One region of the Ruminococcoides intestinihominis genome, then DNA from elsewhere that is predicted to be linked to it. Evidence: predicted binding sites of a transcription regulator. Region 1 holds the regulator's gene; the other holds the start of a gene.

The links. The regulator HrcA, encoded in region 1, represses chaperone genes, less so after heat shock. The targets are predictions, from matches to a motif close to TGTTAGCACTCNNNNNNNNNGAGTGCTAACA.
Region 2: the regulator HrcA is predicted to act here: its motif matches at 14,527-14,557, upstream of WMO18_RS04200 (co-chaperone GroES).

The regions. Positions count from the first base shown of each region.
Region 1 covers NZ_JBBMEY010000003.1:87,605-104,007, forward strand. The annotation lists gene WMO18_RS01855 (HipA domain-containing protein) at 1-351, opposite strand, end outside; gene fliB (flagellin lysine-N-methylase) at 603-1,601, shown strand; gene WMO18_RS01865 (hypothetical protein) at 1,648-2,001, shown strand; gene dnaJ (molecular chaperone DnaJ) at 2,060-3,211, opposite strand; gene dnaK (molecular chaperone DnaK) at 3,368-5,212, opposite strand; gene WMO18_RS01880 (nucleotide exchange factor GrpE) at 5,276-5,827, opposite strand; gene hrcA (heat-inducible transcriptional repressor HrcA) at 5,839-6,867, opposite strand; gene WMO18_RS01890 (hypothetical protein) at 7,060-7,335, shown strand; gene rpsT (30S ribosomal protein S20) at 7,507-7,761, shown strand; gene WMO18_RS01900 (hypothetical protein) at 7,911-8,069, shown strand; gene prmA (50S ribosomal protein L11 methyltransferase) at 8,187-9,104, shown strand; gene WMO18_RS01910 (hypothetical protein) at 9,176-9,700, shown strand; gene WMO18_RS01915 (Mrp/NBP35 family ATP-binding protein) at 9,715-10,545, shown strand; gene WMO18_RS01920 (fibronectin type III domain-containing protein) at 10,641-14,177, opposite strand; gene WMO18_RS01925 (valine--tRNA ligase) at 14,381-16,403, opposite strand, start outside.
Region 2 covers NZ_JBBMEY010000010.1:28,322-44,724, forward strand. The annotation lists gene recN (DNA repair protein RecN) at 1-364, shown strand, start outside; gene recJ (single-stranded-DNA-specific exonuclease RecJ) at 372-2,420, shown strand; gene WMO18_RS04125 (RelA/SpoT family protein) at 2,421-4,613, shown strand; gene dtd (D-aminoacyl-tRNA deacylase) at 4,629-5,084, shown strand; gene WMO18_RS04135 (MBL fold metallo-hydrolase) at 5,081-5,725, shown strand; gene hemZ (coproporphyrinogen dehydrogenase HemZ) at 5,709-7,166, shown strand; gene WMO18_RS04145 (zinc ribbon domain-containing protein) at 7,285-7,794, shown strand; gene WMO18_RS04150 (putative polysaccharide biosynthesis protein) at 7,882-9,654, shown strand; gene mazG (nucleoside triphosphate pyrophosphohydrolase) at 9,700-10,485, shown strand; gene WMO18_RS04160 (HU family DNA-binding protein) at 10,506-10,781, shown strand; gene WMO18_RS04165 (S4 domain-containing protein) at 10,843-11,085, shown strand; gene yabP (sporulation protein YabP) at 11,140-11,394, shown strand; gene yabQ (spore cortex biosynthesis protein YabQ) at 11,394-11,855, shown strand; gene WMO18_RS04180 (FtsB family cell division protein) at 11,839-12,207, shown strand; gene WMO18_RS04185 (S1 RNA-binding domain-containing protein) at 12,230-12,685, shown strand; gene hpf (ribosome hibernation-promoting factor, HPF/YfiA family) at 12,703-13,233, shown strand; gene WMO18_RS04195 (THUMP domain-containing class I SAM-dependent RNA methyltransferase) at 13,295-14,419, shown strand; gene WMO18_RS04200 (co-chaperone GroES) at 14,593-14,877, shown strand; gene groL (chaperonin GroEL) at 14,897-16,403, shown strand, end outside.

The DNA of each region.
Region 1 (16,403 bases):
ACGAAGGTCAACCATTTTGTCTATATCATAATCTTCATATATTTCGCTAATGAAAGCTATACCTTCTCTTAACTCTTCATTCTCCTTATTTATACAGTAACTCATCGATCCATATCTATCTTCGTATTTACCAATATCAATTTTAGCACAAGGAATTTCTAAAAGAGTTGCTATATCATATGCTAATTTTTCAGATATATGTTCATATGTTATATTTCCATCTATATCCTGTTTGGGAAACTTAAATAGTCCAATCATATCATCGGAAGTAAGCCATATTTTCTCACTTCTACCGCTTCCCATCGAATTACCACTATATTCTTCCCAGCAACTAAAATCTTTAATTTCCATAGAAATAACCTTCATTATGTGTATCCTATGTATAATTTTAAAGCCAAATGTAGCCATTGTCAATAAAAAATATAAATAAACATCTTCTTATCACTCTCAGTGGGACATTTTTGGTACAGTGATTATTACAAATAATAAATTTATCTATACTGATTATTGACAAGCAAAATTTATTTTGCTATGTTTTTTATAGAAATATTTTACACTAATTAAAATAATAGTAGAAAGTCACACCTTTCTTTGGAGGAAATATGGTAACTGTAAAACCGGATTATTATGATGATTTTAGGTGCTTAATGGGAGAATGTCCCTCATCTTGTTGCACATTATGGCAGATTGATGTTGACGAGAAAGCATATGAATATTATCAAAAGTTAGACACACCATACGGTGAATACATAAGAAGTCAAATTGATAACATTGGGGATGAACATTGGATTAAGGTTTACAATGGCAGATGTGCATTTTTAAATGACGAAAATTTATGTGATATGCACTGTCAAATTGGACCTAAGCATATGGCATTTACTTGTAGGCAATATCCTGACTTTACTATTGCTTGTGATACATATGAAGTAACCGGCAGAACTTTATCTTGTCCCTATGTAGCAAACAGAATTGTCAGAGAAAAATCAAAGACGAAGTTAATTGTTGAAGGCAAATCTAATGATGAATATGAAAATGAAATTTTCCACATTGTAAATAAGTGCATAGAAATTGCACAAGATGACTCTATAAAATATCGTGATAGAGAAAAAGCCATTATTGACTATATCCGTAAAGAACAAATGTACCTTGTGGAGAAATTCAAGGTTGATGAAATCTTTATGACAGAGGATAACAAAACAATATGGGACTATTGCGACACATTAAACAGTCTAAATGTTGTAACTGAAAAGTGGCCTAAAATTCTCAGCCAACTTGAAGAACTTGAATATTCCGAAAATGACATTGTAAAATTTGAGGAGTATTTAGGTGATAGAGAAAAGGAATATGAAAATATTTTAGTCTATTTTCTATACAAACATATTATGTACGGTACTAATGACGGTAATGTATTTCAGAGAGTTAGGTTTGCTATTATTGCAACAAGAATAATCTTTATGGTTGGACTGATGAAATTCATTGAAAATGAGGAATTTACAACAGAAGATAATATTAAAGTAGCATATATTTTCAGCAAAGAAATTGAACATGATGATGAAAATATTGATACAATTTTGGAAGATATTTCTCTGGGTATGATTTAGACAATTTTCTCAGCAATTACCGGTATAATTATTACTGGTGATTAATTTGAAGAAAATATTTATATTATTATTTTGTGTTGTTTTGTTGTTGGTAACTTTCTGTGGTTGTGGCAGTAGTGATGAAGAACTTAGAAAGGTTAGTAATAACTCAACTAATGTATCTGTAAAAGTTAAAGTTCCACCATTAAATAGGAACTTAAATGCTGACACCTCAACTACCACTGCAAGTAGCAATAAAGTTAAAGAAAGTTCAACTGAATTTTCCACAATCTCAAAAGAAAATGTGGAAAAAGAAATTGAAAAATCAACCACAAAATCAAATAATTTCAAAAGTAAAAATAAAAATAACCCTACTAAAAATCAAGAAAAATCTACATTATCATTTTTTGATGAAGATTAGTAGGCAACAGAAAACCCATTTCTAAATAGAAATGGGTTTTGTTATATAATATTAAAAATCAGTCTTTAAACAAATCTTTGATTTTATCCATAAAGGACTTTCTCTTCTGATAATTCTTATCAGTAGTTACCTTTTGAAGTTCCTTGATAAGTTCCTTTTGCTTTGTATTTAGGTTCTTAGGAATTTCAACAGTAACCTTAACATATTGGTCACCACGACCTCTGCCGTTTAGGTTAGGAATACCTTTGCCCTTTAGTTTGAAAATATCATTAGGCTGGGTACCTTCATGAACAGTATATTTAACATTACCGTCAAGTGTAGGTACGGTAACTTCAGCACCTAAAGTTGCCTGTGCAAATGTAATTGGCATTTCACACCAAACATCATTGCCTCTTCTTTCAAATACTGCATGAGGACGAACATTTACAAATACATGTAGGTCACCTGCAGGACCACCGTTAACACCGTCATTACCATGACCACCAATGTTAAGAATCTGACCGTCTGCAATACCGGCAGGAATTGTAACATCAACTGACTTTGTCTTACGAATTCTGCCCTTACCGTCACAATGGTGACAAGGTTTTTCAACAATTTTACCTTGACCATGACAAGCGTCACAAGCCTTTTGAGTTTGAACCACACCGAAAGGTGTTCTTTGGTTAATTGTCACTCTACCTGAACCGTTACAAGATGTACAAGTCTTTGGACTGGTACCCTTTGCGGCACCTGTACCGTTACATTCAGGACAAGTTGAGATAACCTTGTACTGAATCTTTTTCTTAGCACCCTTAGCTGCTTCTTCAAATGATACATATACACTTGTTTCAACATCAGTACCTCTTCTTGGTGCGTTAGGGTTGGCTCTTCTGCCACCTCCACCAAAGCCACCAAAGCCTCCGAATACAGAGTTGAAAATATCACCTAAGTCAATATCCTGACCAAATGGACTGCCACCAGGGCCACCTGCACCAAAGTTAGGGTCAACACCGGCATGGCCAAATTGGTCATATCTTGCTTTCTTTTCTGAGTCAGAAAGCACTTCATATGCTTCGTTTACTTCTTTAAATTTTGCTTCAGCCTCTTTATCACCGGGATGTAAGTCAGGGTGATATTTTTTTGCTTGTTGTCTAAAGGCCTTTTTTATATCTTGTTCAGAGGCATTTTTATCAATACCAAGAACTTCATAGTAATCTCTTTTATCTGCCATTTTATAGTCACCTCGTTTTGAGAGTACATATTTCTGCAGTTAATTATAACTGTACAAATCTATACTTTCAAGTATTTTTTTAATACAGCACATATCGTTGGGTGGCAAAAGCCACCCAACGATTCTGTGTTTTGATTATGAGAAAGGAAATACGAATTAATCTACATCCTTGAAATCTGCATCATAAACATTGCCGTCATCACCGTTGTTATTGTTTGGTGCACCACCCATATCAGGAGCTGGACCAGGCTGAGGCTGACCGTTTGGAGCAGCCTGCTGATATAGTTTCTGAGAAACTGACATTAATGTTTTTTCTAGGTCTTCCTTAGCAGTCTTGATTAGGTCTGCGTCGTTCTTCTGACAAGCATCCTTAACTGCCTGAGCCTTTGTATTTAGAGCAGTCTTGTCTTCTTCTGCTAGTTTGTCGCCATTTTCGTTAACAAGTTTTTCTGCCTGATAAGCCATATTTTCAGCTTCATTCTTAGCGTCAACTGCTTCTCTTCTCTTCTTATCTTCAGCAGCGAACTGTTCAGCTTCCTTAACAGCCTTATCAATATCGTCCTTGCTCATTGATGTTGAGTTACTGATTGTAATTTTCTGTTCTGCACCTGTACCTAGGTCCTTAGCAGATACATTAACGATACCGTTAGCATCAATATCAAAAGTAACTTCAATCTGAGGAACACCACGCATTGCAGGAGCGATACCTGTTAGAGCAAATAGACCTAACTGCTTATTATCTCTTGCAAATTCTCTTTCACCCTGTAGAACATTGATTTCAACCTGTGTCTGGTTATCAGCAGCAGTTGAGAAAATCTGGCTCTTCTTTGTAGGGATTGTTGTGTTTCTGTCGATAATCTTAGTCATTACGCCACCCATTGTTTCAACACCTAGTGATAGTGGAGTAACATCTAGAAGTAGTAGGCCGTCAACTTCGCCACCAAGAACACCTGCCTGAATAGCTGCACCGATAGCAACACATTCATCAGGGTTAATGCCCTTAAATGGTTCTTTGCCGATTAAGTTCTTAACAGCTGTCTGAACTGCTGGGATTCTTGAAGAACCACCAACCATAAGAACCTTATCAATTTCGTTAATTGATAGACCTGAGTCGCTTAGAGCCTGTTTAACAGGACCCATTGTTGACTGTACCAGGTCAGCAGTTAGTTCATCAAACTTTGCTCTTGATAGAGTTAAGTCAAGGTGCTTAGGACCTGTCTGAGTAGCTGTAATAAATGGTAGGTTAATAGCAGCCTGAGTAACACCTGAAAGTTCAATCTTAGCCTTTTCAGCTGCTTCCTTTAGTCTCTGCATAGCCATCTTATCAGATGTTAAATCAACACCCTCAGCAGTCTTAAATTCCTGAACCATCCAGTTGATGATTCTCTGGTCAAAGTCATCACCACCAAGACGGTTATTACCGGCAGTAGCTAGAACTTCCTGAACACCATCGCCCATTTCGATGATACTTACATCAAATGTACCACCACCAAGGTCATAAACCATAACCTTCTGGTCGTTTTCTTTATCTACACCGTATGAAAGAGCAGCAGCTGTTGGTTCGTTGATGATTCTCTTAACATCAAGACCTGCAATCTTACCTGCATCCTTAGTTGCCTGACGCTGAGCATCTGTAAAGTAAGCAGGAACTGTAATAACAGCCTGAGTTACTGTTTCGCCTAGATAAGCTTCTGCATCTGACTTTAGCTTCTGAAGAATCATTGCTGAAACTTCCTGTGGTGTATATGATTTGTTGTCGATTGTTACTTTATAAGAAGTACCCATTTCTCTCTTAATTGATGAGATAGTCTTTTCTGGGTTTGTAATAGCCTGACGCTTTGCAACCTGACCAACCATTCTTTCGCCGTCTTTACCGAAAGCAACAACTGATGGAGTTGTTCTTGCACCTTCTGCATTAGCGATAACTACAGGTTCGCCACCTTCAATAACTGCTACACATGAGTTTGTTGTACCTAAGTCAATACCAATTGTCTTTGCCATAATAAATTACCTCCGAATATATTTACTATATAAATGTTAATTTCTAATTTATGTTAATTGTAATTAGTCACAATTAGCTACCTGAACCATTGCGTGACGGATAATCTTGTCACCAATCTTGAAACCTTTTTGATAAATCATTGAGATTTGATTTTCTCCAACTTCTTCACTTTCTACCTTAGCAATAGCATTATGAATATTTGGGTCAAATTCATCACCGATTTCACCAAAGGCCTCAACCTTTAACTTATCCATAGAAGTTTTGAACTGGTTTTGAATCATCTCAAGACCTTTCAAAAATTCCTGTGGTGCATCTTTTGCATTTTGCAAAGCCATTTGTAAAGCATCTGCCATTGGTAGTAACTGTTCAACTGCCTTTGCTGTTGCATCATCATAAATACCTAACTTTTCTTGTTGTGTACGCTTGCGATAATTATCATACTCAGCTGCAAGTCGCATATATTTTTCTTTTTCTTTTTTTAGCTCCTCTGTCAGCTTTTCTTCTGCAGTAGGCTCTTTTTCTTCTGTGGCTTCTTCGGCTTTAGTTTCTGTTTCTGTAGCTTCTACAGTTTCTTCCTGAGCCTTAGAATTTTTCTTCTTTTCTTCTTTAGCCATTATTTCATCTCCTAATCTGCCTCAAGCAGTTCACTTATTAATTCACCGGACTTTTCAGCTACATATTCTGTTGCCGAAACAATGTCCTTATAACTCATTCTTTGTGGGCCAATAACGGCAACTGCACCTGCCATTGAACCACCTAAGTTATATCTAGAAACAACAATTCCTGAATTAGAAAGCTCATATTTACCACTTTCCTCGCCAATAATAACCTTTGTACCGGTGTTCATTGTAAGTAATTCGGAAACATTGTTTTTGTCACTTAAAAACTTTAAAATATCTCTTGCTGAAAAAATATCAAAATCATTTAAGAACAACAACTTAGTCATTCCACTTTCAGCTACCGATATGTGAGAGGCTTCTTTTGCTGCGTCCCTAATTGCCAAAAGAACATTTGGCATAAAGAATGAAAGTTCACCAAAACCTAAAGCAGTGGTTTGGATAAAAGCCTTTGTAATATCTTTTAGTGGAAGTCCTGCAAAAGATTTGTTAAGCGCTTCATCAAACACTCTAAGCATATCAGGTGTTAAAACAAATTCTGTTCTAAATAACTGGCTCTTAACCATACCTGTTGAAGTTATCAGTACAACCATACCGGTATATCTGCCTGTTTGTACAAACCTTAGCTTATGGACTCTTGAATTACCCTCAGGAGGTGTTGTTGCAACTGAAGGCAAACCGGTTAACTCAGTTAATAGAGTTGACGCTGCATTCAGTACACTTTCCGGTGACTCAGCTCTTTTTCTCAAGAAAGAATCTGCATATTGGGTAAATCGTGGATTAAGTTCTGTCTTTTCCATTAGGTTATCAATATAATAGCGATAACCTTTTTGTGATGGGATTCTACCGGCTGAAGTATGAGGTTGAATTAAGTAACCTTCATTCTCAAGGGTAGCCATCTCATTTCTAATAGTAGCAGAAGAAACTTCAAAATCTAAAGCAGCTTGAAGTGTTTTTGAACCTACAGCCTCACCATCAGCAATGTAAGACTCAACAACACAGGAGAGGATTTTCTTTTTTCTGTCTGATAGACCCATTTAAATCGCCTCACCGTTTATTCTTCTTGTTTAGCACTCTACACACCCGAGTGCTAACTACAGTTATTACTTTAGCACCGAGAGTGCTAAAAGTCAATACTTTTTTAAAAAAATATCTGAAAAAATATAGTTTTTCTTTACTTTATTTAAATATGTATATATAATATAAATTGAAAGGTAGGTTTTTCGACTATGAGTGACATTTTACCTTATTTATATGCAATCCTTTGGTTCTTACTTGCCATTGGTACTTTTGCTTTTGGAAAGAAAAATAAATTAGGTGCAATTACAGTTGTTGCTTCCATTATGTTTATTTTTATGGGCATATGGTGGACTATTGACGCATTAATACCTAGTGTTAGCTTACTAAAAGGTACTTACGGAATTATTGTCAGAGTTGTTATAGCTGTATTTGTATTAATTATGCTATTTATGTATTTACGAATCAAAAAGAACGGGAAAAAGTAATTTTTCTTATTTTTTGCCTACAAATCCTTGTGTTTTACAGAATAGCACCACAATATGTTGATTTTTTAAAATATATTTGAAAAATTTGAAAAAAACACTTGCATTTTTGCAATAATAATGCTACAATAAGCCTTGCGTTATGATTTAATAATATTTTTTGGAGGTGAGACAATGCCAAACATTAAATCAGCTAAAAAGCGTGTTAAGGTTATCGCTACAAAGACAGAACAGAACAAGATGATTAAGTCTAACCTAAAGACTACAGTTAAGAAAGCTTATGAAGCAATCGAAAACAACGATGCTAACAAGGCTGAGGCAGTTAGTCTTGCTACAAAGAAGATTGACCAGGCTGCAGCTAAGAACATTATGCACAAGAACAAAGCTGCTAGAATGAAGTCATCTTTAGCTACTAAGGCAAACGCTTAATTTAATGAAATGTAAGCAGAGTTTTTAACTCTGCTTTTTTCTTTTGTAAAATTCACTTGATTTATTGACTAATTTAATTAAAAGTGATAAAATAATCTACATTAGATAGACTAATTATATCGACTTTGATATTTAGGAGGTATTTTGAGATGAAAAAGATATGTGGAATGAGCGTTAGCGTCTTTGTTGCTTTAGTTTCCTCAGTTGTTGCACTTCTTGCAACTGTAACAACCTTCTTTGTTATTAAAGAAAAGAAGAAAAAGGATGACGAAGAACTAGAACGTTACCTAGATAGTTCAATTCAGTAATTTTTAGGACTGACTTACTTGGTAGGTCAGTCTTTTTTTGTACTGATTACACCCTTGTATTTTTAGCCGAAATACAGTAAAATTAAAAGGTATTATTATTTTAGGATTGGTGATTTTATGGATTGGACAGAAATTACTGTTACAATAAACAACAAGGATGTTGACATTACTTCCGATATAGCTAATGAGGTTGTACCTTATGGTATCTATATTGAGGACTACACAAACCTTGAACAAGATGTTGAAGAAATTGCACACATTGACCTTATTGATGAGGACTTATTAAAAAAGGATAGGACTAAAGCTAAGGTTCATATGTATATTAGTTGCGAGGACAATCCTCTTGAAGCAATCAGTCAGATTTCCGAAAAGTTAAAGGAAGCTAATATTGAATTTACTATTGATTCACTTGACTGTGCCGATGAGGATTGGCTTAACAACTGGAAACAATATTTTCAGCCTACACCTATTGGCGAAAAGCTATTGATTCGCCCTACATGGAGAGAAAACTATGACCCACAAGGTAGAATTGTAATTAACCTAGATCCCGGTCTTGCCTTTGGTACAGGTACTCACGAAACAACAAGCCTATGTCTTGGTGTACTTGAAAAGGTTGTTACAGAGAATTCTACTGTACTTGATGTTGGTTGTGGCAGTGGTATCCTTGCTATTGCATCTTTATTACTGGGTGCAAAGAAGGCAGTAGGTGTTGATATTGACGGTCTTGCTGTTAAGACAGCTAAGGAAAATGCTGAACTTAACAATGTATCGGACCGTTTCACTGCTATTGAAGGTAACTTTACAGAAAAGGTTACCGGCAAATACGACATTGTTGTTGCAAACATTGTAGCAGATGCAATTATGTTCCTATCAGAAGGTGTCAAAGAGTTTATGAAAGAGAACTCTATATACATTATGAGTGGCATTATCGACACTAGAGCTGATGAAGTTATTGAGTCAGTTTCAAAGAATTTTGAAATTACAGACAAGTTGTTCTTAAACGGTTGGTACTGTTTAACTGCAAAAATTAAATAATTCATATATCTATCACATAGATACTTTATAATACTAACTAACAAAAATTTTATCCTTCGGAGGGAATAATAATGAATAAGAAAAACACAATAAACTTAATCCTATCTGCTTTTTTGGTAATTGCTTTTATCGTATGCACATACTTCTTTAGCACACTTAACCAGACATCTACAGTACAAAATGCGATTAACGCACTTGTAACAGTAGTATTTGGCTTAATTCTATTTTATGCAACAAGAGTTGGTGACGGTAAACCTGTAAAGAGATTTAGTGTTGTTACATTAATTATTATGGTACTACCATCACTTTACATTTTACTTACAAGTCTTGCACCAACACTACCACTGGGCGATACACTTGGCAACAGCTCTATTGTTGTTTGCTTAGCAGGTGTAGCTCTAGGTTATGGTATTCCATATACATTCCTAAGTGGTTTTGAAGTAGAAAGAGAAGAAGTAGAAGAAGGCAATGTTGAAGGTGGCATTATGGAAGAAATTGATGCTACTGATGAAAACGAAACTGACGAAACAGAAGAACTTGAACAGAATGAGGAAGTAACAGAAGACGATACTCCTGTTGAAGATAATCAAGAATAAAAAGAGGTAATAAAATGGGTTGTACTCACGATTGTTCCAGTTGTGGCGAAAGTTGCAACAGTAAGAAACCGGAAAATTTAATCGAAAAGCTAAATCAATACAGTTCAGTAAAAAAGGTAATCGGTGTTGTATCCGGCAAAGGTGGTGTAGGCAAGAGCCTTGTAACATCTACACTTGCCGTTACAATGAACAGAAAGGGCTATAAGACAGCAATTCTTGATGCCGATATTACCGGTCCTTCTATTCCAAAATCTTTTGGTATACACGAAAAGGCAAAGGGTAATGATGACGGTATCTTCCCTGCAAAAACTAAAGACGGCATTGACATTATGTCTATTAACCTACTGCTACCTGACGAAACAAGTCCTGTAGTATGGAGAGGTCCTGTAATTGCAGGTGCAGTTAAACAGTTTTGGACTGATGTTATTTGGAGTGATATTGACTATATGTTTGTTGATATGCCTCCGGGAACAGGTGATGTTCCTCTAACAGTATTCCAAAGTCTTCCTGTAGACGGTATAATCATCGTAACTTCACCTCAGGAACTTGTATCTATGATTGTAGAAAAAGCCGTTAATATGGCAAATATAATGAATATTCCTATCCTTGGTATTGTAGAGAATATGAGTTACTTTAAGTGTCCTGATTGTGGCAAGGAGCATAAGATTTACGGCGAAAGCCATATTGAAGAAATTGCAAAGAAAAATAACCTTGAAGTTCTTGCAAAACTTCCAATTGACCCAAGTTTAGCAAAGCTGGTTGATGCAGGTGAAGTAGAAAACTTTAGTGGTGACTTTATGGATAATGTTGCAAAGAAAGTTGAAACAACTTGTAAAATTAAATAATCAAGATAAAAAAGGACTTGCTTAACTGCAAGTCCTTTAATTTTGCCTTATTTAGATACAAAAAAGTGGTGCTGAAAAGCACCACTTAATTTTTATTATTTTACAGTAATTGTAACACCTGTTTTGTTATAACCACCTGAAATATAACCGGCAGGACAGATAATATATGCCTTTACTGTGTAAGTATATTTCTTACCACTAACAACATTCTTATCTGTATAACTCTTAACATTGCCACCCTTAACATCAGCAATTAGCTTATAACCACTGTTGCCTGTTTTGCTATATACATAGTAGCCTGTAGCACCGGGTACTGTTGACCAATTAATCTTTGCCTGACCCTTAGTAGTTGATGGTGAACCTAGCTTTACAGTCTTAGGAACAGCCTTGCCCTTTACTGCTTCACTGTCAAGGCTACCGTACTCAACCTTATTATTAATTACATAAGCAGTAACATAGTAGTAATACTCTGTACCACATTCTACTGTATCGGTAAAGCCTGTTGCAGCACCACCACTAATGTTCCTAATTAGCTTATATGTACCGTTTACAACTTTTCTGTAAACCTTATAGCCTGTAGCACCGTTACTTCTGTTCCAACTAACATTTAGCTTATTATAGTTAGATGAAGTTACCATTACAACTGGTCTGTCAGGAATAGTCATAATCTCTAAACCGTTAGAGTTGTAAGAACCAAGTACAGGTTTCTTGCTAACATTTCTGTATGCTCTGACTGTGTAATGATACTTAACACCACAAGTAACCTTTTTATCTGTATAAGAAAGTTTCTTAGAGTTGGTTGTGCCAATTGTTGACCATGTTTTGCTACCATCTGCTTTACGCATTACCTTGTAGCCGTTAGCACCACTTACTGTTTTCCACTTAACGGTTACATTAGTAGCAGTAGAAGAAGTAACAGAAACCAGCTTTGGTGCTGATGTAACAGGTTTCTTAGTAACACCTGTTTGGTTAAAGTCACCCCAGATATTCTTGCTACCGTCTTTATAGTAAGCTCTAACTGTATATGTGTAGTTAACACCTGTTGTTAATTTACGATGTTCACAACTTGTAAGTGAACCGTTCTCAAATGTTGCAAGTGTTGACCATTTCTTTGCATTATCTTTCTTAAAGTAAATTCTGTAACCTGTTGCACCGTTTACCTTTTCCCAACTAACCTTTAATGAATTGTAGCCGGTTGAAGCAACCTTTACCTTTACAACCGGTGGAACAGCCTTGCAACTTACTGCTGAGTTGTTACCACTTGTATATGTCTTGCCGTTTTCATATCTAAATGACTTGATAATATACTGATAAGTTGTACCACAAGTTACTGTTTGGTCTGTGTATTTATCTGTTTGTTCATAAAGAGTAATAAGTTCTTTATAATTTTTGTCTGATGGTAATTTTCTGTAAATCTTATATCCGTTAGCACCGTCAACCTTGTCCCACTTTAGTTCAATAGCGTTGTACTCAACACTTGTTACGGAAGTTAAGTTAGGGTTACTTGGATAAGCAGTACCGTGAATATAATTTTCATATGTACTTACTCTCTTAATACCATTTTTGTTATAGAAAGCTCTTACTGTGTATTGGTATCTAACACCGGTAACGGCCTTTTCATCCTTAAATGTTACAGTTGACTGTTTATCTACTGTACCAATCTTGCTATATGTACCGGTTGCCTTTCTATAAATATCATATCCGGTAGCACCCTCAACCTTAGTCCATTCAATTGAGATTGTGTTATAACCAAGGCTCTTTGCACTTTTTAGTGCAGGTTGTGCAGGAGTTGTCAGTCCTAAATAATCCTTGCTACCACGGCCTTCATAATTTTTGCTATCAACTGTTCTAAAGCCATTAACTCTGTAGTAGTATTTAACACCACACTTTAGGCCACTATCAGTAAATTCTACATTACCGTTGCCGTTAATAGTTTTTATTAGTTTATAGCTTTTATCATTTTCAAGTTTACGATAAACATTGTAGCCACTTGCACCGTTTACCTTGCTCCAAGTTAGCTTTAACTTGTCACTTACTGTACTAACACCACTTTTAATTGTAGGGGCTTTAGTACAAGCAGTAGCTGTGACACCCTTTGAATCATATAAACCGGCATATGGCTTACCATTACGGTTTCTGTATGCTCTTACTGTGTATTGATACTTTACACCTGTAGTAGCTGAAAGGTCAGTAGATGAGAAAGTTTTGTTTCTGTTTACTTCAGCAATCTGCTTAAAGTACTTTTCACCATCAGCTTTTCTGTAAACATAGTAGCCGGAAGCTCCATCTACCTTTTTCCAAGTAACCTTAATTGCATTAAAGTCAACACTTTCTGCAGTTTTTAGTGTTGGTTTCTTTGGTAGTGCCACGCCCTTAATACCGTTTTTATCAAATGAACCTAGCTTTGAAGTTTCACCTACATAAGCTCTGACAGTATAGTAATATTCTTGACCTACTTGAGCTGAGTCATCTTTATATGTAGTACCCTTTACAAATCCAAGTGCAGTAAAATCTTTTTCACCGGCTTTTTTACGGTAAACCTTATAGCCTGTTGCTCCTTTAACTTCTTGCCACTTAACATTAATAGTATCATAATCGGCACTTGTTGCACTTAGTAGTTTTGGAGCATCGGTTTCAACATTGATACTCTTACCTGTTTTGTTATATTTCAAATAAACTGCTTTACCGTTATTATCGTAATAATAACCTCTAACAGTATATTCATATGTATTACCCGGTGTTACTGATGTATCGGTACAACTACGAATACCCTCACCGGCTGATGAAGAGAATGTCTTGAAACTTTTACCGGACCAAGAAGTTGCACCTTCCTTTCTTTTATATACAGTGTACTTTTCACAAGCACCGTTAGGATACCAAGAAAGTGTTACTGCTGTAGACTTAGTTTCAGCAAGTGACTTTAGCTTTACAGTGTTGTTATTCTTAAATACTACGAAATAACAAGCAGTATAATTAGTTGATGAAAGTTTCTTTAGTGCTAAAGCGTTATAGTAATCATTAGCAGTATTGTATCTTGTACCACCGTCATAAATAGCAGTTGAATCGTTAATAACCAAAGTCTTTTGCTTTACAGTAGCCTGACGGTCAATCTGTACATAGTGTGATGATGTTGTTGGAGATACAACCTTTAGCAGTAGGTGATACTGAGTATTAGGGTCATTAAAGTATCTCATAGCAGTACTGTAAAAAGAACCTGATGGGTACTGCTGAAAACTTACACAACTCATACCGAACTGACCGGCTAAAGTTGACCAATAAATACCTACATCACCGATACCTTTAGATGGTGAACCGTACTTTGTCATTAGAGTTCCGGGGTTTACTGAGTTAGGGTTTGCAACACCGGCTTCTACAAACATCTTAGCCATTGCAACTGTACTACAACCGTAACGGTTCATCCAGTCACTTTCCCAAGCGTCACTGGGTTTTGTATTGTGCCAAGGGAATTGGTCTTGACTCCATGCTCTGTAATATTTGTAACCATTTGTCTTAATCATCTTAGCACCATCAAAATAGTTAACGGCACTAACTGATGTCATAGGCACAATCATTAGAAAAGCAGTAAGCAAAACTAATGTTAGTGTTATAGAAATCTTCTGTACTTTTCCCACAGTTATTCCTCCTAGAATTTCTAAGTAATTTCAAATATATTTATTCATTTGTCTTTTAAATTAAGTCCTTGTTACTATTACAACAAGGATGTTACCAATTTTCATTATAACATTTACATATATTTTTTTCAACTTATGGGGCATTTTGTAACTATTCTTGTGAAAAAGAAAAAATGCTCCCTAGTTTTAGGGAGCAAATTTGTTTATTTTAGTGCATCCATAGCAGCATGGATAAGAGCAATTTTTTCTCTTTCCTTTTCTGCTTGACCTTTAATCTTTTCAATAACCTTTTCAGGTGCTTTAGACATAAAGCCCGGATTATTAAGTTTTCCTTCATCCTGAGCAAGCATTTTTTCAACCTGCTTTAGTTCCTTATTAAGACGCTTTAGTTCAGCTTCTTTGTCAACCAGTTCTTCCATTGGAATATAGATTTTTGCATCACTTGTAACAACAGTAACTGCACCGTCAATATCAAATGAATCACTAATTTCAACTTCACTTGCTGATGCAAGTTTCTTAAAGAACTGTTCACCGTTACTAAATGTTTCAGGAATAGCAGTAGCAATAAATAGCTTTGCTTTCTTTGATGGTGGAACATTCATTTCGTTTCTCTGAGTACGAATAGCAGTAATAGCTTCCATAACCTTCATCATTTCTTCGGCTTCTGCCTTAAAGTCAAGACTAGGGTCATATTCAGGATACTTTTCGAGCATAACAGTTTTACCGTCTGTATCGTGAGGAATTGTCTGCCAGATTTCTTCTGTGATAAATGGCATAAACGGATGTAATAGCTTTAGAATTTTGTCAAGAACATAAATTAGTACCTGACGAGCATTCTGAGCAGTTTCACCTTCACTTTGAAGTCTAGCCTTACAAAGTTCAATATACCAGTCACAGTAGCTGTTCCAAATAAAGTCATAAATCTTAGAAAGTGCAATACCAAGTTCAAATCTTTCAAGATTTTCGTTAACTTCTTTAGCTACATTATTTAGTGTATGAAGAATCCACTTATCCTCTGTTTCAAGAGTAGCTGGTAGTTCATTCTTAACATCATAATCATCAATGTTCATATGAACAAATCTACTTGCATTCCATAGCTTATTAGCAAAGTTACGACATGCCTCAACTCTCTTTTCGGAATATCTCATATCGTTACCCGGTGAGTTACCTGTAGCTAGGAACATTCTTAGAGCATCAGCACCGTACTGGTCAATAACAAGTAGTGGGTCAATACCGTTACCAAGTGACTTACTCATCTTAACACCGTTTTCATCACGAACAATACCGTGAATAAATACAGTATCAAATGGCTGACTGTTCATCTGTTCAACTGAGCTGAAAATCATTCTTGCAACCCAGAAGAAAATAATGTCATAACCTGTAACAAGTGTATTAGTTGGGAAATAGTAGTCAAGTTCAGGTGTCTTATCAGGCCAACCTAAAGTTGAGAAAGGCCATAAAGCTGAGCTGAACCAAGTATCAAGTGTATCTTCATCCTGATGTAGGTGAGTACAACCACACTTAGGACACTTCTCAGGCATTTCCTTTGCAACTGTTACTTCGCCACATTCATCACAATAGTAAGCAGGAATTCTGTGACCCCACCATAACTGACGAGAAATACACCAGTCACGGATGTTTTCCATCCAGTGATAATAAATCTTATTAAATCTTTCAGGAACAAATTTAGTTTTACCACTCTTAACACATTCAATAGCAGGACCTGCTAGTTCATCCATCTTTACGAACCATTGCTTAGAAACTCTTGGTTCAACTGTGCTGTGACATCTGTAACAAGTACCAACATTGTGGTCATGCTTTTCTACTTTAACAAGGAAACCACCTTCGTCAAGATCTTTAACAATAGCTTCTCTTGCTTCGTATCTATCCATACCGGCATACTTTGGATAATCTTCAACAATCTTAGCGTCATCTGTCATTACATTAATAACAGGTAGGTTGTGTCTTAGACCAACCTGGAAGTCGTTAGGGTCGTGAGCAGGAGTAATCTTAACTACACCTGTACCAAAGTCAACATCAACATAATCATCGGCAATAATTGGAATTTCTCTGCCAACAAGTGGAAGTGTTAATGTTTTGCCTACTAAATCCTTGTATCTTTCATCACTTGGGTTAACTGCTACTGCTGTATCACCAAGTAATGTTTCAGGTCTTGTTGTAGCAAGTTCCAGGTATCCACTACCATCTGTTAGTGGGTAACGAAGA
Region 2 (16,403 bases), on a different contig from region 1:
TGAACTTTCCAGAATGATGTTGGCTATTAAAACTGTTTTATCTGAAAGTGATACAATAGATACTTTAATTTTTGATGAAGTAGATACAGGTATCTCAGGTAAAGCATCACGAAAAGTAGGACTAAAGCTAAAGGAAGTTTCCAAAAATAGACAGGTTATCTGTGTAACTCATCAGGTGCAGATTGCTTCCTTAGCAGATAACCATAATTTAATTAGAAAGAATGTTAAGGGTGACAGAACCTTTACAGACGTTATTACCCTAGATTACAACGGCAGAATCGAAGAACTTGCCAGAATTATGGGTGGTATAGAAATAACAGAAAATACAAAGAAATTAGCAGAAGAAATGCTAAATAATAATTGAGGTAATTATGAAAGTTTGGTCAGTTGCAAAAGTGAATAAAGAAAGGGCAATAGCTATGGCTAATAAGCTAGAAATCCCACCACTTCTTGCAATGATGCTGGATATTCGTGGAATTACCAAGGAAGAAGATGTTATTAATTTTCTTCAGGAGAATAAAGATTTTTCTGACCCATTCCTTATGAAAGATATGGACAAAGCTGTTGAAAGAATAACTACAGCAGTAGAAAATGGTGAGAAAATCTGTGTCTATGGTGACTATGATGCCGATGGTGTAACAAGTACTTCACTACTTTACAGTTACCTTAGGGATAGCTTAGGTGCTGATGTAATGTTCTATATTCCTACTCGTACAGGAGAGGGATACGGAATGAATAAGGGTGCAGTTGATAAGATTCATTCTTTAGGTGTTACCCTTATTATTACAGTTGATAACGGTATCTCAGCAAGAGAAGAAATTGACTATGCAAATTCTTTAGGCATAGATACAGTAATAACCGACCACCATATGCCTTCAGGTGCAATTCCAAAGGCAGTAGCAGTGGTTAATGCCCACCAACAGGATGACAAAAGTCCATTTAAGGACTTTTCAGGTGTTGGTGTAGCCTTTAAACTTGTAATGGCTATTGAGGGTGAATATGCCGATGTTGACAGTCTACTTGAAAATTTTAGCGACATAGCAACCTTAGGTACAATAGGTGATATTGTTCCTTTAGTTGGTGAAAATCGTACTTTAGTTAAGAACGGTTTAAGACATATTCAAAATAGCGACAGAATAGGCATTAATGCTATGAAACAAGAGTCAGGTATTGCAGAGAAAGAAATAAATTCAAGCAATGTTGCATTTACTTTAGTTCCTAGGATAAATGCAGGTGGTAGGCTTGGCTCATCAGAAAAAAGTGTAAACCTACTTCTAACAGAAGATGAAGATGAGGCAGTTACCATTGCCGATAAATTGGGAATGGATAACAGAGAAAGACAAAGTATAGAGAAAGAAATTCTTGCTTCAATTGATGAAGAAGTTAGGAGAACTCCCAACATTGTAAATGACAAAATTTTAGTTTTTGCCGGAAGAGGTTGGCACCAAGGTGTTGTTGGTATAGCAGCCTCTAGAATAAAAGATATTTACGACAAACCAACAATTATTATCGGTATTGATGATGATGGTGTAGCAAGAGGCAGTGGCAGAAGTGTAGAGGGCTTTTCCCTATGTGATGCAGTTTTTGCCTGTAGTGAACACCTTACTCATTATGGTGGCCACCCTATGGCAGTAGGTATCAGCTTAGAAAAAGAAAAAATCAATGATTTTAGAAAAGCTATTAATGCCTATTGCAAAGATATAAAAATGCCTTATAATATATTACATATAGATTGTAAGCTAAATCCTAATCAGCTTGATTTGTCAATACTTGATTGTTTAAGCTATATTGAGCCTTGTGGTGCAAGTAACCCTTCACCGATTTTCGGTTTATATAATATGACCATTATTGCAACCAAAGAAATTGGTAACGGCAAGCATATGCGTATTACTCTTTCCAGGGGACAAGGACAAGTACCTGTATATGCAGTGTATTTTAATCACAATTTTCAATCTTGTTCATATAGAAACGGTGATATAGTTGATGTGGCAGTAAGCCTTGACAGAAACATATATAACGGTCAAGAAAATTTAAGTGTTATTATTAAGGATATTAAGTATAGCCAAAGCAACAATGAAGAACTTATTGATAGCGAAAGAATTTTTGATAAATTCGCTAAAAGGTATAAACTTACTAAAAATGAAGTAATGTCAATTCTTCCAACAAGAAATGACTTTGCCTATGTATATAGATTTTTAAAACAGAATAAAGGCTTTATCTATGGTGAATATGCTCTAGTTAATGCCCTAAATTACAAGATTTCTATGGGTAAACTTATTGTTATTCTTTATTCAATGAAGGAACTTGGCTTAATAAATTGGCAACAAGGACTTTACCAAAGTATCGTTGAAATGAAAGAAAGCGGCAAGGTAAACCTAGAAGATTCTGTTTTTATCAAAAAACTTAAGGAGGGAATATAAATGGTTGAACATTATCCAAATTATCAGGACTTTAATGACTTAGTTGAACTTATCAATAATAGTGAAAATGATTTTGATTTACAGTTAGTTCAAAAGGCATACTTATTGGCTCGTTCAGCTCATAAAGACCAAAGGAGAGTTTCCGGTATACCATATATTCTTCATCCAACATCAGTTGCTTGTATTTTGGTTCAGATGGGTATGGATACAGAGTCTGTTGTAGCTGCTTTGCTACATGATGTTGTAGAAGATACCGATGTTGAACTTGACGAAATAAAGAAGAAGTTTGGTGAAACAGTAGCAGAAATTGTTGACGGTGTAACTAAACTTTCCAAGATTACATATTCTAATCGTGAGGAACGACAGGCTGAGAACTTGCGTAAAATGCTAATAGCTATGAGTAACGATATTAGAGTTATCATTGTAAAATTAGCCGATAGACTTCATAACTTGCGTACTATTGATGTTATGAGACCTCAGAAACAAAGGGATAAAGCCCTAGAAGTTATGGAGGTTTTTGCTCCGATTGCTCACCGTTTAGGTATGAAAGCAATGAAAGAACAACTGGAAGATATTTCTATCAGAATTCTTGATCCTGTAGGTTATGAAGAAATTGAAAATGACCTACAACTAAAGAAAGAAGAAAGAGATAAATTCATAGAAAAAATTAAACATGAAATCACCGAAAGAATAGGTGATACTGTTAAGCATATTTATGTTACAGGTAGAGTAAAGTCTATTAACTCAATCTACCGTAAAACCTTTATGAAAGGTAAAACAATGGACGAAATCTATGATGTATTTGCAGTTAGAGTTATTGTAGATTCTGTCCTTGATTGTTACAATGTTCTTGGTGTTGTACACGATATTTATCAGCCTTTGCCTAATAGATTTAAGGACTATATCAGTACACCTAAGAAGAATATGTATCAGTCACTTCACACTACTGTTATCGGTAAAGACGGTGTGCCTTTTGAAGTACAAATCCGTACTTGGGAAATGCACTATGCTGCTGAATATGGTATTGCTGCCCACTGGAAGTATAAGCTGGGCTTAGGTCCCGGTAAAAGTGACAAAAAGGCTATGCAGGAACAGATTGAGTCTTTGCGTAGAACTATCGAAAATCAAATTCAGTCAGAAGATGCAACAGATATTATTAAGAATATCAAGAATGACCTTAGCCAAGATGAAGTATTTGTATTTACTCCAAAGGGTGACTTAATGAACTTACCTAACGGCTCTACTGTTATTGACTTAGCATATGCAATTCATACAGAAGTTGGTAACAGAATGATTGGTGCTAAGGTTGACAGAAGGATTGTACCTATTGACTATAAGTTAAAGAATGGCGAAATTGTTGAGATTATCACCCAAAAGGAAGGTTCAGGACCTAAGAGAGATTGGCTGAATATTGTCAAAACTTCTGAAGCCAGAACTAAGATTAGACAGTGGTTTAAGCGTGAAAAGCGTGATGAAAATATTGTTGAGGGTAAGTCTATGCTTGAATCAGAACTTAAGAAGTCCGGACTTTACTTTAACGATAGTGATGTGGAAGATATTTTTCCTAAAATTTATTCTAAGCAACATTGTAATAACCTAGAAGATTTCTATGCTGCCATTGGTTATGGTGGTATTCAAATCTGGAAGATTATGCCTAGAATTAAGGAAGAATATCAGAAGAAGTACGAAAAGAAAGTTGAAGAATTTGTCCCACCTAAAGAAATTCCAAAACCAAGAAAAGCATCTTCAGGTGTTATAATTCAGGGTATGGACGATTGTTTGATTAAGTTTTCTAAGTGTTGTAACCCACTACCGGGGGACGATATTATCGGTTTCATAACCAGAGGTTACGGTGTTTCTATCCACAAAAAGGAATGTACAAATGTTCCTAAAGATATAGAACACTGTGCTGAACCGGAAAGATGGGTAAAAGCAACTTGGATTGATAATGTGGAAGATAGCTACCGTAGTACACTTGAAATTGTTGCTACTGACCGTACAGGCCTACTTGCTGATGTTACTATTAAGCTATCACAAATGCACATTTTCATTCGTAACTTAACTTCAAGAGAAGCCAAAAACGGCAATGCAGTTGTAATTGCCACAATAGATACAAACGGTATTGACCACCTAAAGGGTGTTATGACCCATTTAGGTAGTATTAACGGTATAATTTCCGTAACAAGAATATAGGAGAATAGGATTTTTATGAGAGCAGTATTACAGAGAGTAAAGGATGCAAGTGTTACAATAGACGGTGAAGTAAAAGGAAAGTGCAGTAACGGTTTCCTAATTTTACTTGGTGTTAAAGCAGGTGACAGTGAGAAAGAGGCTGATTTTCTGGCAAAGAAAATCGCTAACCTTAGAGTTTTTACAGATGAAAATGACAAGATGAATCTTTCTTTACTTGATATTAATGGTGAAACATTGGTAATCTCAAACTTTACTTTATATGCAGATTGCTCCCATGGCCGCAGACCGAACTTCCTTAATGCAGAAAAGCCTGATAAAGCAAATGCACTTTATGAGTATTTTTGTGATAAGCTGCATACAGAGGGTATCTCTGTTGTAGAAAAAGGTGAATTTGGTGCTGATATGAAAGTTAGTCTTTTAAATGACGGACCTGTTACAATAATTTTAGATACAGAGGAAATAATGAAATGATAGAATTAAAGCAGTATGTAGTTAGTATAATGGGTACAAATTCTTTTCTTCTTATGGATAAAGATACAAAGGAACTTGCCTTAGTTGACCCGGGAGAATTTTCTGAAGAAATTTTAAATGATATACATTCTTTAGGTGATGATTTGCAGATGATTTTGCTTACTCACGGTCATTTTGACCATATTGGTGGTGTAGCAAGTTTCCTAAGATTGTTTCCAAATGCCAAGGTGTATGTTGGTGAAAAAGATGTTGAATGTATCAATGATGATAAACTGAACCTTAGTGCAAAAATGGGAAGAACCGTAGTGGAAAAATTCCCTACAATCCCACTAAAGGATAATGAGGAAATTTCTTTAGGCAATACTAAAATTAAGTTTATTGAAACTCCAGGTCATACAGAGGGTAGTGGTTGTTACATCTTTGATGACAAAATTCTTTCAGGTGATACAGTATTTTGTGAATCATGTGGCAGAACTGATTTTCCAAACGGTTCATCAGCAAAAATGATTAAAAGCCTTAGAAAGATTGCAGAAATAGAGGGTGAATACACAATTTATCCGGGTCACGAAATGAATACATCACTTTCTCATGAGAAGAAATACAACCCTTATATGATGAGTAACTATGAAGATATATATTAAGAACCATCCTTTTCATTATGAAATTGAGAATATCACAAGATTATTCTTTCCATATGAAAAGTTACAGGTAGTAAAATTTGATGGTAATGAAATAACTGAATATGAAAGTCCATATATTTTAACAGAAATTAATGATGAAATTTCTGTTACAGTAAATTTTAAGAACTTTCAGAAAAGTGAAACAACTACAAAAACAGAAGATGAAAAAGAGAATGAAAGATTAATTTCTAGTGTTCTTTATAATCTTCTCACAGAATATACAGGTATCAAAATGCCTTGGGGTATGATTACAGGTATTAGACCGGTAAAGTATTTTAGAAATTTAAAGGAAGATTATTCAGAAGAATATGCAAAGGAATATTTCAAAAATTCTTACTTTGTAAGTGATGAAAAGATTAACCTTGCAAAAATTACCGAAAAGTATGAAAAAGATATTATTAATTCTTCTAAAGAAAATTCATTTTCCCTTTATGTTTCAATTCCTTTTTGTCCTTCAAGATGCAGTTACTGTAGCTTTGTTTCTCAATCAGTTGCAAGAACAAAACATTTAATAGAACCTTATGTTGATTTACTTTGTAAAGAAATTGAATATACCGGTAATATAGCAAAGGAAAATAATTTGCACCTGGAAACTGTGTATATCGGTGGTGGTACACCAACAACACTTAACCCTAATCAGTTGGAAAAAATGATAAAGGCAATTAACAGTTCCTTTAATATGGAAACCTGTAGAGAGTTTACTGTTGAAGCCGGTAGACCTGACACCATTACAACAGATAAACTAAAGGTTCTAAAAGATAATGGTGTTACAAGAATCAGCATTAATCCTCAAACATTAAACGATAGTGTACTTGAAAAGATAGGCAGAAAGCATACTGCTCAAAATGCACTTGAAATGTTTGATTTGGCAAGAACTTATGATTTTAACTGCACAAATGCTGACTTAATAGCAGGACTTCCTACTGATACAGTGGAAAGTTTTGCACATTCCCTTGATATGCTGGTGGAAAAAAATCTAGAAAATATTACAGTCCATACCTTGTCAATTAAGCGTTCAGCCGATTATACAGAACAAGGTCTAACCACCAACAAGGAAGATGCTGAAAGAACAGGCAAAATGCTACAATATGCAGAAGAAACCTTGTTTAACAAGGGTTATGTCCCTTATTATCTGTATCGTCAAAGCAGAATGGTAGGTAATTTTGAAAATGTAGGTTGGTCAAAGGTCGGTAAAGAAGGACTTTACAATGTTTTCATTATGGATGAAACCCATTCAATTTTAGCTTGTGGTGCAGGTGGTGCAACAAAACTAAAAAATCATCAAACAAACTGCTTAACAAGAATTTTTAACTACAAATTCCCATATGAGTATATTGACCACTTTGATGAAATACTTAATCGTAAGGATAAAGTAAATAAATTTTTCAAAGAATTGAAATAAAGGTTGAATATTTTACCTAATGATGATATAATTTAGGCAATATATGACAAGTGCATTTTTATTTTAATGCACAATTTTGTCAAATTTTCGGTTTACTATATGAAAGGAGTATCCGGTTATGGGATTATTAGATGATGTTATGGTTAATGTTAAGTCTGCTGCTAATTCAGTTGGCAAAAAGACTAATGAAATTGTTGATTATTCAAAACTTCGTTTCACTGCTTCCGGTCTAAATAACGAAATTCGCAAGAAGTACCAGACTCTTGGTGAAGAAGTTTATACCAGCACAAAGATTGGTTCAGAAGACACCAAGTCTATCGAACTTCTTATTAGAGAAATTGATGAACTAAAGGCTCAGCTTCAGTCAACTAAGGAACAGATTACTTATGCTAAGAATAAGATTATCTGTCCTGTATGTAAGGCTGAACTTAACAAAGATAGTCTATTCTGTAACAAATGTGGCGCAAAGATTGAGTCTGAACCATTTGTTCCTGATGAAGACCCAACAGAAGAAGAGGTTGTTGTAGAAGACCCATTTAAGGAAGTAGTTGTTAAGAGCGACTCTGATGAAGATGCTGATTTAGAAGATGCTTCTGTAACACTAAAGACACCTCAGTCTGAGGAATAATTTTTAACTTAAATTATTAATTAACAAGTAATAATATGAAAAAGGCGGTCCAAATCCGCCTTTTTTATCTGTAAAAGGTGATTTAATTTGAGCAGAAAAAAAGTAAAAGATAAAAGTATAAAGTCCCAAACATTTGTCAAAGGTGCAATGATAATGTCACTTGCACTTATTATAGTAAAACTTTGTGGTATGATTTACAAAGTTGCACTAACAAGAGTGTATGGTATTTTTGGTGATGAATTAGCTTCATTTGGTACAGGTCTGTTTAACAACGCTTATGAAATTTATGTACCATTGTTTACACTTGCTACAGCAGGTTTTCCTATTGCTGTTTCAAGATTAATTTCAGAGAGTAATGCAAATAAAAGATATAAGGATATTAGACAGATACATAAGGTGTCAATTCCTTTCTTTATCATAATGGGTGTTATTTTCTCATTACTAATGTTTGGTGGTAGTTTTTTCTATATTAGAATTATTCATTCTCCATATGCATTGCCATCAATGATTTGCTTATCTCCAACTATCTTCTTTGGTTGCTTAGTTTCAATCTATCGTGGATATTTTGAAGGTATGCGAAATATGACACCAACTTCTGTCTCAGAAATTATTGAAGGTGCATCAAAGCTTATTTTTGGTTTAACCTTTGCTTATTTGATTATGAAGTTTGGTTTAGATAGCTATGAGTCGACAGGTACAGTATTTGGTATTACTTTTGCCGATAAAAAGTCTGCTATTTATACTTTAGTAGGTTTCTCAGTATCCGGTGCAGTAATGGGTATCACAATCGGTTCTGTACTTAGTTTCTTATACTTACTTATTAAGTATAAGAGAGTTGGTGGTGGTATCACTCAGGCAGAACTAGACTCATCTATTGATGCTCGTAGTAAGAATGAAACATTTAAGATACTTATCAAAACTGCTATTCCAATCGGTTTAGGTGCTTTAGTAATGAATATTTCCGGTACTATTGACGGACTTATTATTCAGAACCTTATTTCTGACCTATCAACAACACATGGTTCAGAACTGGCAGCACAATATCCTATGTATGCTGATGCAGTAACTGATGGCACAATCCATACAAAACTTTGGGGTTGTTACGGTACTGCCCTAACACTAATGCAGTTAGTAACTGTTATCACTCAGGCATTTGGTACAACTGCCATGCCTATGGTAACCAGTGCATATGCAAAGGGTGACAGAAAGCAACTAAAGGTAGCTATTAACAGAGTGCTTAAGCTAACTTGTCTTGTGACTTTCCCTTGTGGTATAGGACTTGCAGTTTTAGCTGACCCAATTATGGAAATTGTCTATGGTGGTAATGTTGCTATTGTTGGTGGTGAATGCCTAAAGATTATGGGTATTGCAGTACTGTTTATGGCTGGTATTACTCCAATTTGCTCAATGCTACAAGGTGTAGGTAAGGTTAGTACACCGGTTAAGCTATATTCACTTGCAGTTATTATTAAGGTTGTAATGAACTTTGCTTTAGTTAGCAATGTAAATGTAAATATTCGTGGTGCTGCTACAGGTACACTTGTAGGTTTCTTAGTAGCTTGTGTAATTGCTATGTATGTACTTGTAAAGGCAACAGGCATTAGACCTAACTTCTCAAATGCAATTATTAAGCCACTTGTAAGTGCAATTCTTTGTGGTGGAGGTGCATTTTTAACATATTACCTACTGGGTAGTATAATGAATATTTATATGGCAACACTTATTTCTATTGTTGTTGCAGCAATAATTTATGTATTAGCTATCATAATTCTAAGAACTTTTGATGAAAATGACCTTGGAATGATAAAAAATAATGAAAAATTGGCTAAAATACTTGCAAAACTCAGGTTTTTGAAGTAAAATAGTCTAGTATCTTTTAGCAAAAAGCTAAAGGGAGGAATTGTTTTGTCATTTGAGAAAAAGCCAAATTATACATTTGAAGATTTAATCAAGATTATGAAACTCCTTAGAGCACCAAACGGTTGCCCTTGGGACAAGGAACAAACTCATGAATCAATTAGGCAAAATTTCATTGAAGAAACTTATGAAGTAATTGAAGCTATTGATACCAAAGATAAAGAACTTCTTAAGGAAGAACTTGGTGATGTTCTTTTACAGGTTGTTTTCCATTCAGAAATGGAAAGTGAAATCGGTAGCTTTAATATAGATGATGTTTGTGATGGTATTTGCAAAAAGCTTATCATCCGTCATCCCCATATTTTTGCTGATGTCACAGCAGATACTACAGAAGAAGTTTTGAATAACTGGGACAAAATCAAAATGCAGACAAAATCCCAGAAAACTCAGTCAGAAGCAATGGACAGTGTTTCTAAGTCACTTCCTTCACTTATGAGAAGTGAGAAACTTCAGAAAAAGGCTGCTAAAGTTGGTTTTGATTTTCCAAATGCTCAAGAAGCATTCAAAAAGGTTAAGGAAGAAACTGATGAATTAGAACAAGCCATCTCAAATGGTGACAAAGAAAATATGGCAGAAGAACTTGGAGATTTACTATTTTCTGTTGTAAATGTTTCAAGATTTTTAAAAGTAGATTCCGAACAGGCACTTTACTTTGCTTGTGATAAGTTTACTCATCGTTTTCGTAAGATGGAAGAACTTGCAAAACAGCGTAATATAGATATGGACTCTACTACTTTATCCCAACTTGATTCGCTATGGAATGAAGTTAAATAATTTTATCGGAGGAAAACAAAATGAAAAAGACAGAACTAATTACTGCAATTGCAGAAAAGAGTGGACTAACTAAGAAGGATGCTGAAGCTGCACTTACAGCTACACTTGATACAATCGTTGAAACAGTAGCAGCCGGTGATAAGATTCAGATTACAGGTTTCGGTACATTTGAACAGCGTCAGAGAAATGCAAGAATGGGTTGTGACCCAAGAACAGGTAACAAGATTGAAATTCCTGCTTCTAAAGTTCCTGCTTTCAAGGCCGGTAAGGAATTCAAGAATACTGTAAACAAGTAATTTTGCTTTTATTTTGGCTGACTCTATGTCAGCCTTTTATTTTTATATATAGGTGATTATTATGAGACTTGATAAATATTTAAAGGTTAGCCGTATTATTAAGCGTAGAACAGTAGCAAATGAAGCTTGTGATGCAGGTAAAGTTCTGGTAAACGGTAAGGTAGCAAGAGCCTCAACAAAGATTAACGAAGGTGACAGAATTGACCTTACTTTAGGTGAAAGAACAGTATCGGTAGAAGTTGTTTCTGTTAAAGAAACAGTGAGAAAAGAAGATGCTGTTACACTTTATAAGCCAATATCATAAATTAATTTTTCCCCCATATAATTTATTATTTAAGTGAATATATGGGGGATTATTATGTCTGCAAATGAAATAATTTTAAAAGACAGAAAGTTTTTGTCAGTAACCGGTGTGAAAGATGTAAATGCTTTTACAGAAGAAAGTGTAATTTTAACACTGGAAACTTCATCTTTGGTAGTTAGGGGAGAAACTCTCCATATCAGCAAACTTGATTTAGAAAGTGGAGAGGTTGATGTTGACGGTAAAGTAAATTCTCTCCAATATATTAAGGAAAATCAGGATAAAAGCTTCCTAAAAAGGTTGTTGAGATAATGGCACTATACCAAACTTTTCATCCGATTGTCTTTTTGTTTTCACTTTTGTGGGGTATATTTATTTACATAGTATATGAAGTCCTAAGGTTTATTAGAGTAATTACAAGAAATAATAAAATCGTAGTCTTTGTAACAGACTTACTGTTTATGATTTTTTCTGCTATAGTTGCTTTTATGTTTTCTTTAGCCTATAATTTTGGTCAGCTGAGAATATATATGATTGTGGGATTTTTCCTTTCATTTATAGTGCTAAGATTGACCTTAGGAAGACTATCTATTGTACTTTTTACTAAGTTTTATTCAATATTTTGTACTTTTTCCCGAAAAATTATTAAATTTTTCAAAAAAGTTTTAGCAAAACTATTGAAATTCTTTACCCCTTTAGTGTATAATTTATGTAAAGAAAAAAGAGTATTATTTTTTATTAACAAAGGTAGTAAAAATGACAGAAGAAAATAAAACTAAAAACAATTCCGAAGAAATTGTTACTGGTTCTGATAGTGTTGTAAAAGAAGTTACACCTAAGAAGAAACGCAAAAGAAAGTTTATTTTGCTTTATGTTGCTGTTTTTGTTTTTGCAGTTTATGCAGTGTATGCTTTGATAACACAGTATAGTCAGATTGACAAGAAAAAAAGTCAACTTGCTGAATTGAATAAGAAAATTTCTGTTCAGGAAATCAAGAATGACGAAATAACAAATATATATAACCTGTCCGATAAGGATAATGAGGATTATATAGAACAGAAGGCAAAGGAAGATGGTTATCTTCATGCCGGAGAAAGAGTATTCGTAAATATATCAGGTGACTGATGAATGGAGCAAGGGGTAGAGTATGTCTCTGGAAGTAGGTAGTGTAGTAAAAGGTAAAGTAACAGGCGTAATGAAGTTTGGTGCATTTGTTGCTTTGCCGGAGGATAAGTCAGGAATGGTTCATATTTCTGAAATTTCTCATGAATTCGTAAATGATATTAATGATGTAATCAAGGTTGGTGACGAAGTTACCGTAAAGGTTGTTTCCATTGATAATGGCAAGATTTCACTATCAATTAAAGCAAATATTGAGAAACCGGCACCAAAGCCTAGACAGCGTAGGCCTAGAAAACCATATGTGCCTGCTCCAAAGGTTACTTCACCTGGAAACTTTCAGTGGGAAAAGTCCAAGGACGACAGTAGTTCCTTTGAAGATATGATGAATAAATTCAAGAGAACCTCCGAGGATAAAATTTCCGACTTAAAGCGTGGAAATGAAAGTCGCGGTTACTCACGCAGAGGTAATCGTAATAAATAAATACTGGGGGAATTTTAATGAAAATCACCTATACTGCAAGAAAAGTAAATTTAAAGGACAACTTTAAAGAACTATGCGAAAAGAAATTAGCAAAGTTTCAGAAGATTTTCTCTGAAGATGCAGAGGCTTCTGTTGTTGTAACACTATATAAGAACCGTCAGACTGTTGAAGTTACAGTAAAAGATAATGGTATGGTGTTCCGTGCTGAGGATACTCAGGACGAAATGAACGATGCTTTAGATAAGGTTGTTGACATTCTAGGTCGTCAGATGAGAAAGAACAAAACTCGTCTAGCAAGAAGACTTAGAGATAACACAGCTGATTTTGCTGTTCTTCTTCCTGAAGAGGATATTGAGGACGAACAGGAATTTGACATTAGAACAAAGACAATTCCTATTAAGCCTGTTTCTGTTGAAGAAGCTATCCTACAGATGAATATGCTTGACCATGACTTCTTTGTTTTCATCAATGCTGAAACTGATGAAACAAATGTTGTTTATAAGCGTAAGAACAACACTTACGGTTTACTAGAACCTGAAGAATATTAATAACAATTAAGTGAATGAATATAGAGGCCCATTTGAGCCTCTATATTTTTTGGAGATTTTTATGAAGAAAGAACTAACATATGTTGCTACTTGCCTTTTAGGTGTAGAGGGCCTTGTAGCTAACGAACTAAAATTTATGGGTGCTAAAGAAGTAACACCTGAGAACGGCAGAGTAATTTTTAAGGGTGATTACAACATTCTTGCAAGAGCCAATATTTGTAGCCGATATGCCGAGAGAATTATGATTCTTTTAGGTACTTTTTATGCTAGAACATTTGAAGAACTTTTTAACGGTGTAAGCAAAATCAAATGGTCTGAATATATTGATAAGGATGACAATTTCCCTGTAAAAGGCACCTGCCTTTCAAGTCAGCTAATGTCTGTACCTGACTGTCAAAAGATTATTAAGAAAGCCTCAGCAAAGTCACTTTCTAAGGCTTATGGTGTTGAATGGTTAAATGATGACGGTGATTTGCACCAAATTCAGTTTCTGATTTTCAAAGATAAAGTTTCTATTATGCTGGATACAACAGGCAAAGGCCTTTATAAAAGAGGCTATAGAGAAAATTCAAATGATGCACCTATCAAAGAAACTTTAGCAGCAGTTTTGGCTGAACTTTCTATGGTTAGGGCTAACCATACTGTAATTGACCCTATGTGTGGTAGTGGTACAATTCTAATTGAAAGTGCATTAAAAGCTATGAAAATTGCCCCGGGTCTAAACAGAGAATTTTCAGCAGAAAATTGGAAACAAATTCCTAGTGAAGTGTGGGAGCAGGAAAGAGAAAAGGCAAAATCAGAAATCAATACCGATTGTGCATTTAGGGGCATAGGTTATGATATTGATGAAGAAAGCCTAAATATTGCCAGAGAAAATGCAGAAAAAGCCGGTGTAGCAGATAGAATAACTTTTGAACATAGAGATATAAGGGACTTTGTTCATGATACTGAGAGAGGTACAGTTATTACCAACCCTCCTTACGGTGAAAGACTTCTTGATATTGATAGGGCAAGAGAACTTTATAAAATTATGGGTAAAAAATTCGTCAAAAAAGACGGTTGGAGTTATACTATAATATCACCGGATGATGAATTTGAAAAAATCTTTGGTCGCAAGGCTGACAAGAGAAGAAAGCTATACAATGGTATGCTAAAGTGCCAAGCATATATGTATTTTAAGCGTTAAGTGAAACTTATGTGATAATATGTACAGTAAATAGAAAAATGTATATAAGTTTTTGAAAAAAATCCCTATAAAGGTCTTGACTGTATGAAAAACTGGTGCTACAATATATTTAGCACTCAAAGATAGAGAGTGCTAAACTAAGTAGATAAACAACTTTAAGGAGGATAAATATTATGACAATCAAACCATTAGCAGACAAAGTAGTTGTTAAGGTAGAAGAGGCTGAACAGACAACAGCCTCCGGTATTGTTCTTTCTACATCTGCACAGGAGAAACCTGCTTTCGCTACAGTAGTAGCCGTAGGTCCGGGTGGTGTAGTAGACGGTGAAAAGGTAGAAATGACAGTTAAAGTAGGCGATAAGGTAGTTACTTCTAAGTATAGTGGTACTGAAATCAAACTTGACGGTGAAGAATACACTATCGTTTCACAGTCAGATATTCTTGCTATTGTTGAATAAGAAGAGAGGTTAATAAATTATGGCTAAACAAATGCTTTATGGTGAAGAGGCAAGAAAGGCTCTAATGTCCGGTATTGACCAACTTGCTGATACAGTTAAAATTACACTAGGTCCTAAGGGCAGAAATGTTGTTCTAGATAAGAAATTCGGTGCACCACTAATCACTAACGATGGTGTTACTATTGCTAAAGAAATTGAACTTGATGATCCATTTGAAAATATGGGTGCTCAGCTAGTTAAGGAAGTTTCAACAAAGACTAACGATGTTGCCGGTGACGGTACAACAACAGCTACTCTACTTGCACAGGCTCTTATTCGTGAAGGTATGAAGAATGTTACTGCCGGTGCAAACCCAATGGTACTAAAGAACGGTATCAAAAAGGCAGTTAACAAGGCAGTTGAAACTCTAAAGAAGAATTCTAAGGTTGTTTCAGGCACAGAGGATATTGCAAGAGTTGCAACAATCTCATCAGCTGACCCACTAATCGGTAAGCTAATTGCTGAAGCAATGGAAAAGGTTTCTACTGACGGTGTTATCACAGTAGAAGAATCAAAGACTGCTGAAACATATTCAGAAGTTGTAGAAGGTATGATGTTTGACAGAGGTTACATTGCACCTTATATGGTAACAGATACAGACAAGATGGTTGCTGAACTTGATGATTGTCTAATTCTTATTACTGATAAGAAGATTTCAACAACTCAGGAAATTCTACCTCTACTGGAACAGATTGTTCAGGCAGGTAAGAAACTTCTTATTATTGCTGAAGATGTTGAAGGTGAAGCACTAACAACTCTAGTTCTTAACAAACTTCGTGGTACATTTACTTGTGTTGCAGTTAAAGCACCGGGCTTTGGCGATAGAAGAAAAGAAATGCTACAGGATATTGCTATCCTAACAGGTGGTCAGGTTATCACATCAGATCTAGGTCTTGAACTAAAGGATTGCACAATTGATCAGCTAGGTACTGCTCGTCAGGTTAAGGTTGACAAAGAAAATACAATCATTGTTGATGGTGCTGGTGACTCTCAGGCTATCAAGGATAGAGTAAACAACATCCGTTCACAGATTGAAACAACAACATCTGAATTTGATAAAGAAAAGCTACAGGAAAGACTAGCTAAACTAGCCGGTGGTGTTGCAGTTATCAAAGTAGGTGCTGCTACAGAAATCGAAATGAAGGAACAGAAACTTCGTATTGAAGATGCTCTGGCTGCTACAAAGGCTGCTGTTGAAGAAGGTATCGTAGCCGGTGGTGGTACTGCTCTTGTAAATACAATCAGTGCAGTTTCTGAACTGGTTAACGAAACAGAAGGTGACGAACTAACAGGTGTTAAGATTGTTCTTAAGGCTCTTGAAGAACCTGTTCGTCAGATTGCTGCTAATGCCGGTGTTGAAGGCTCAGTTATCCTAAATAATATCCTAGAAAAGAACGAAGTAAACTATGGTTACAACGCTCTAACAGGTGAATATATGGATATGATGAAGAACGGTATTGTTGACCCAACTAAGGTTACTCGTTCAG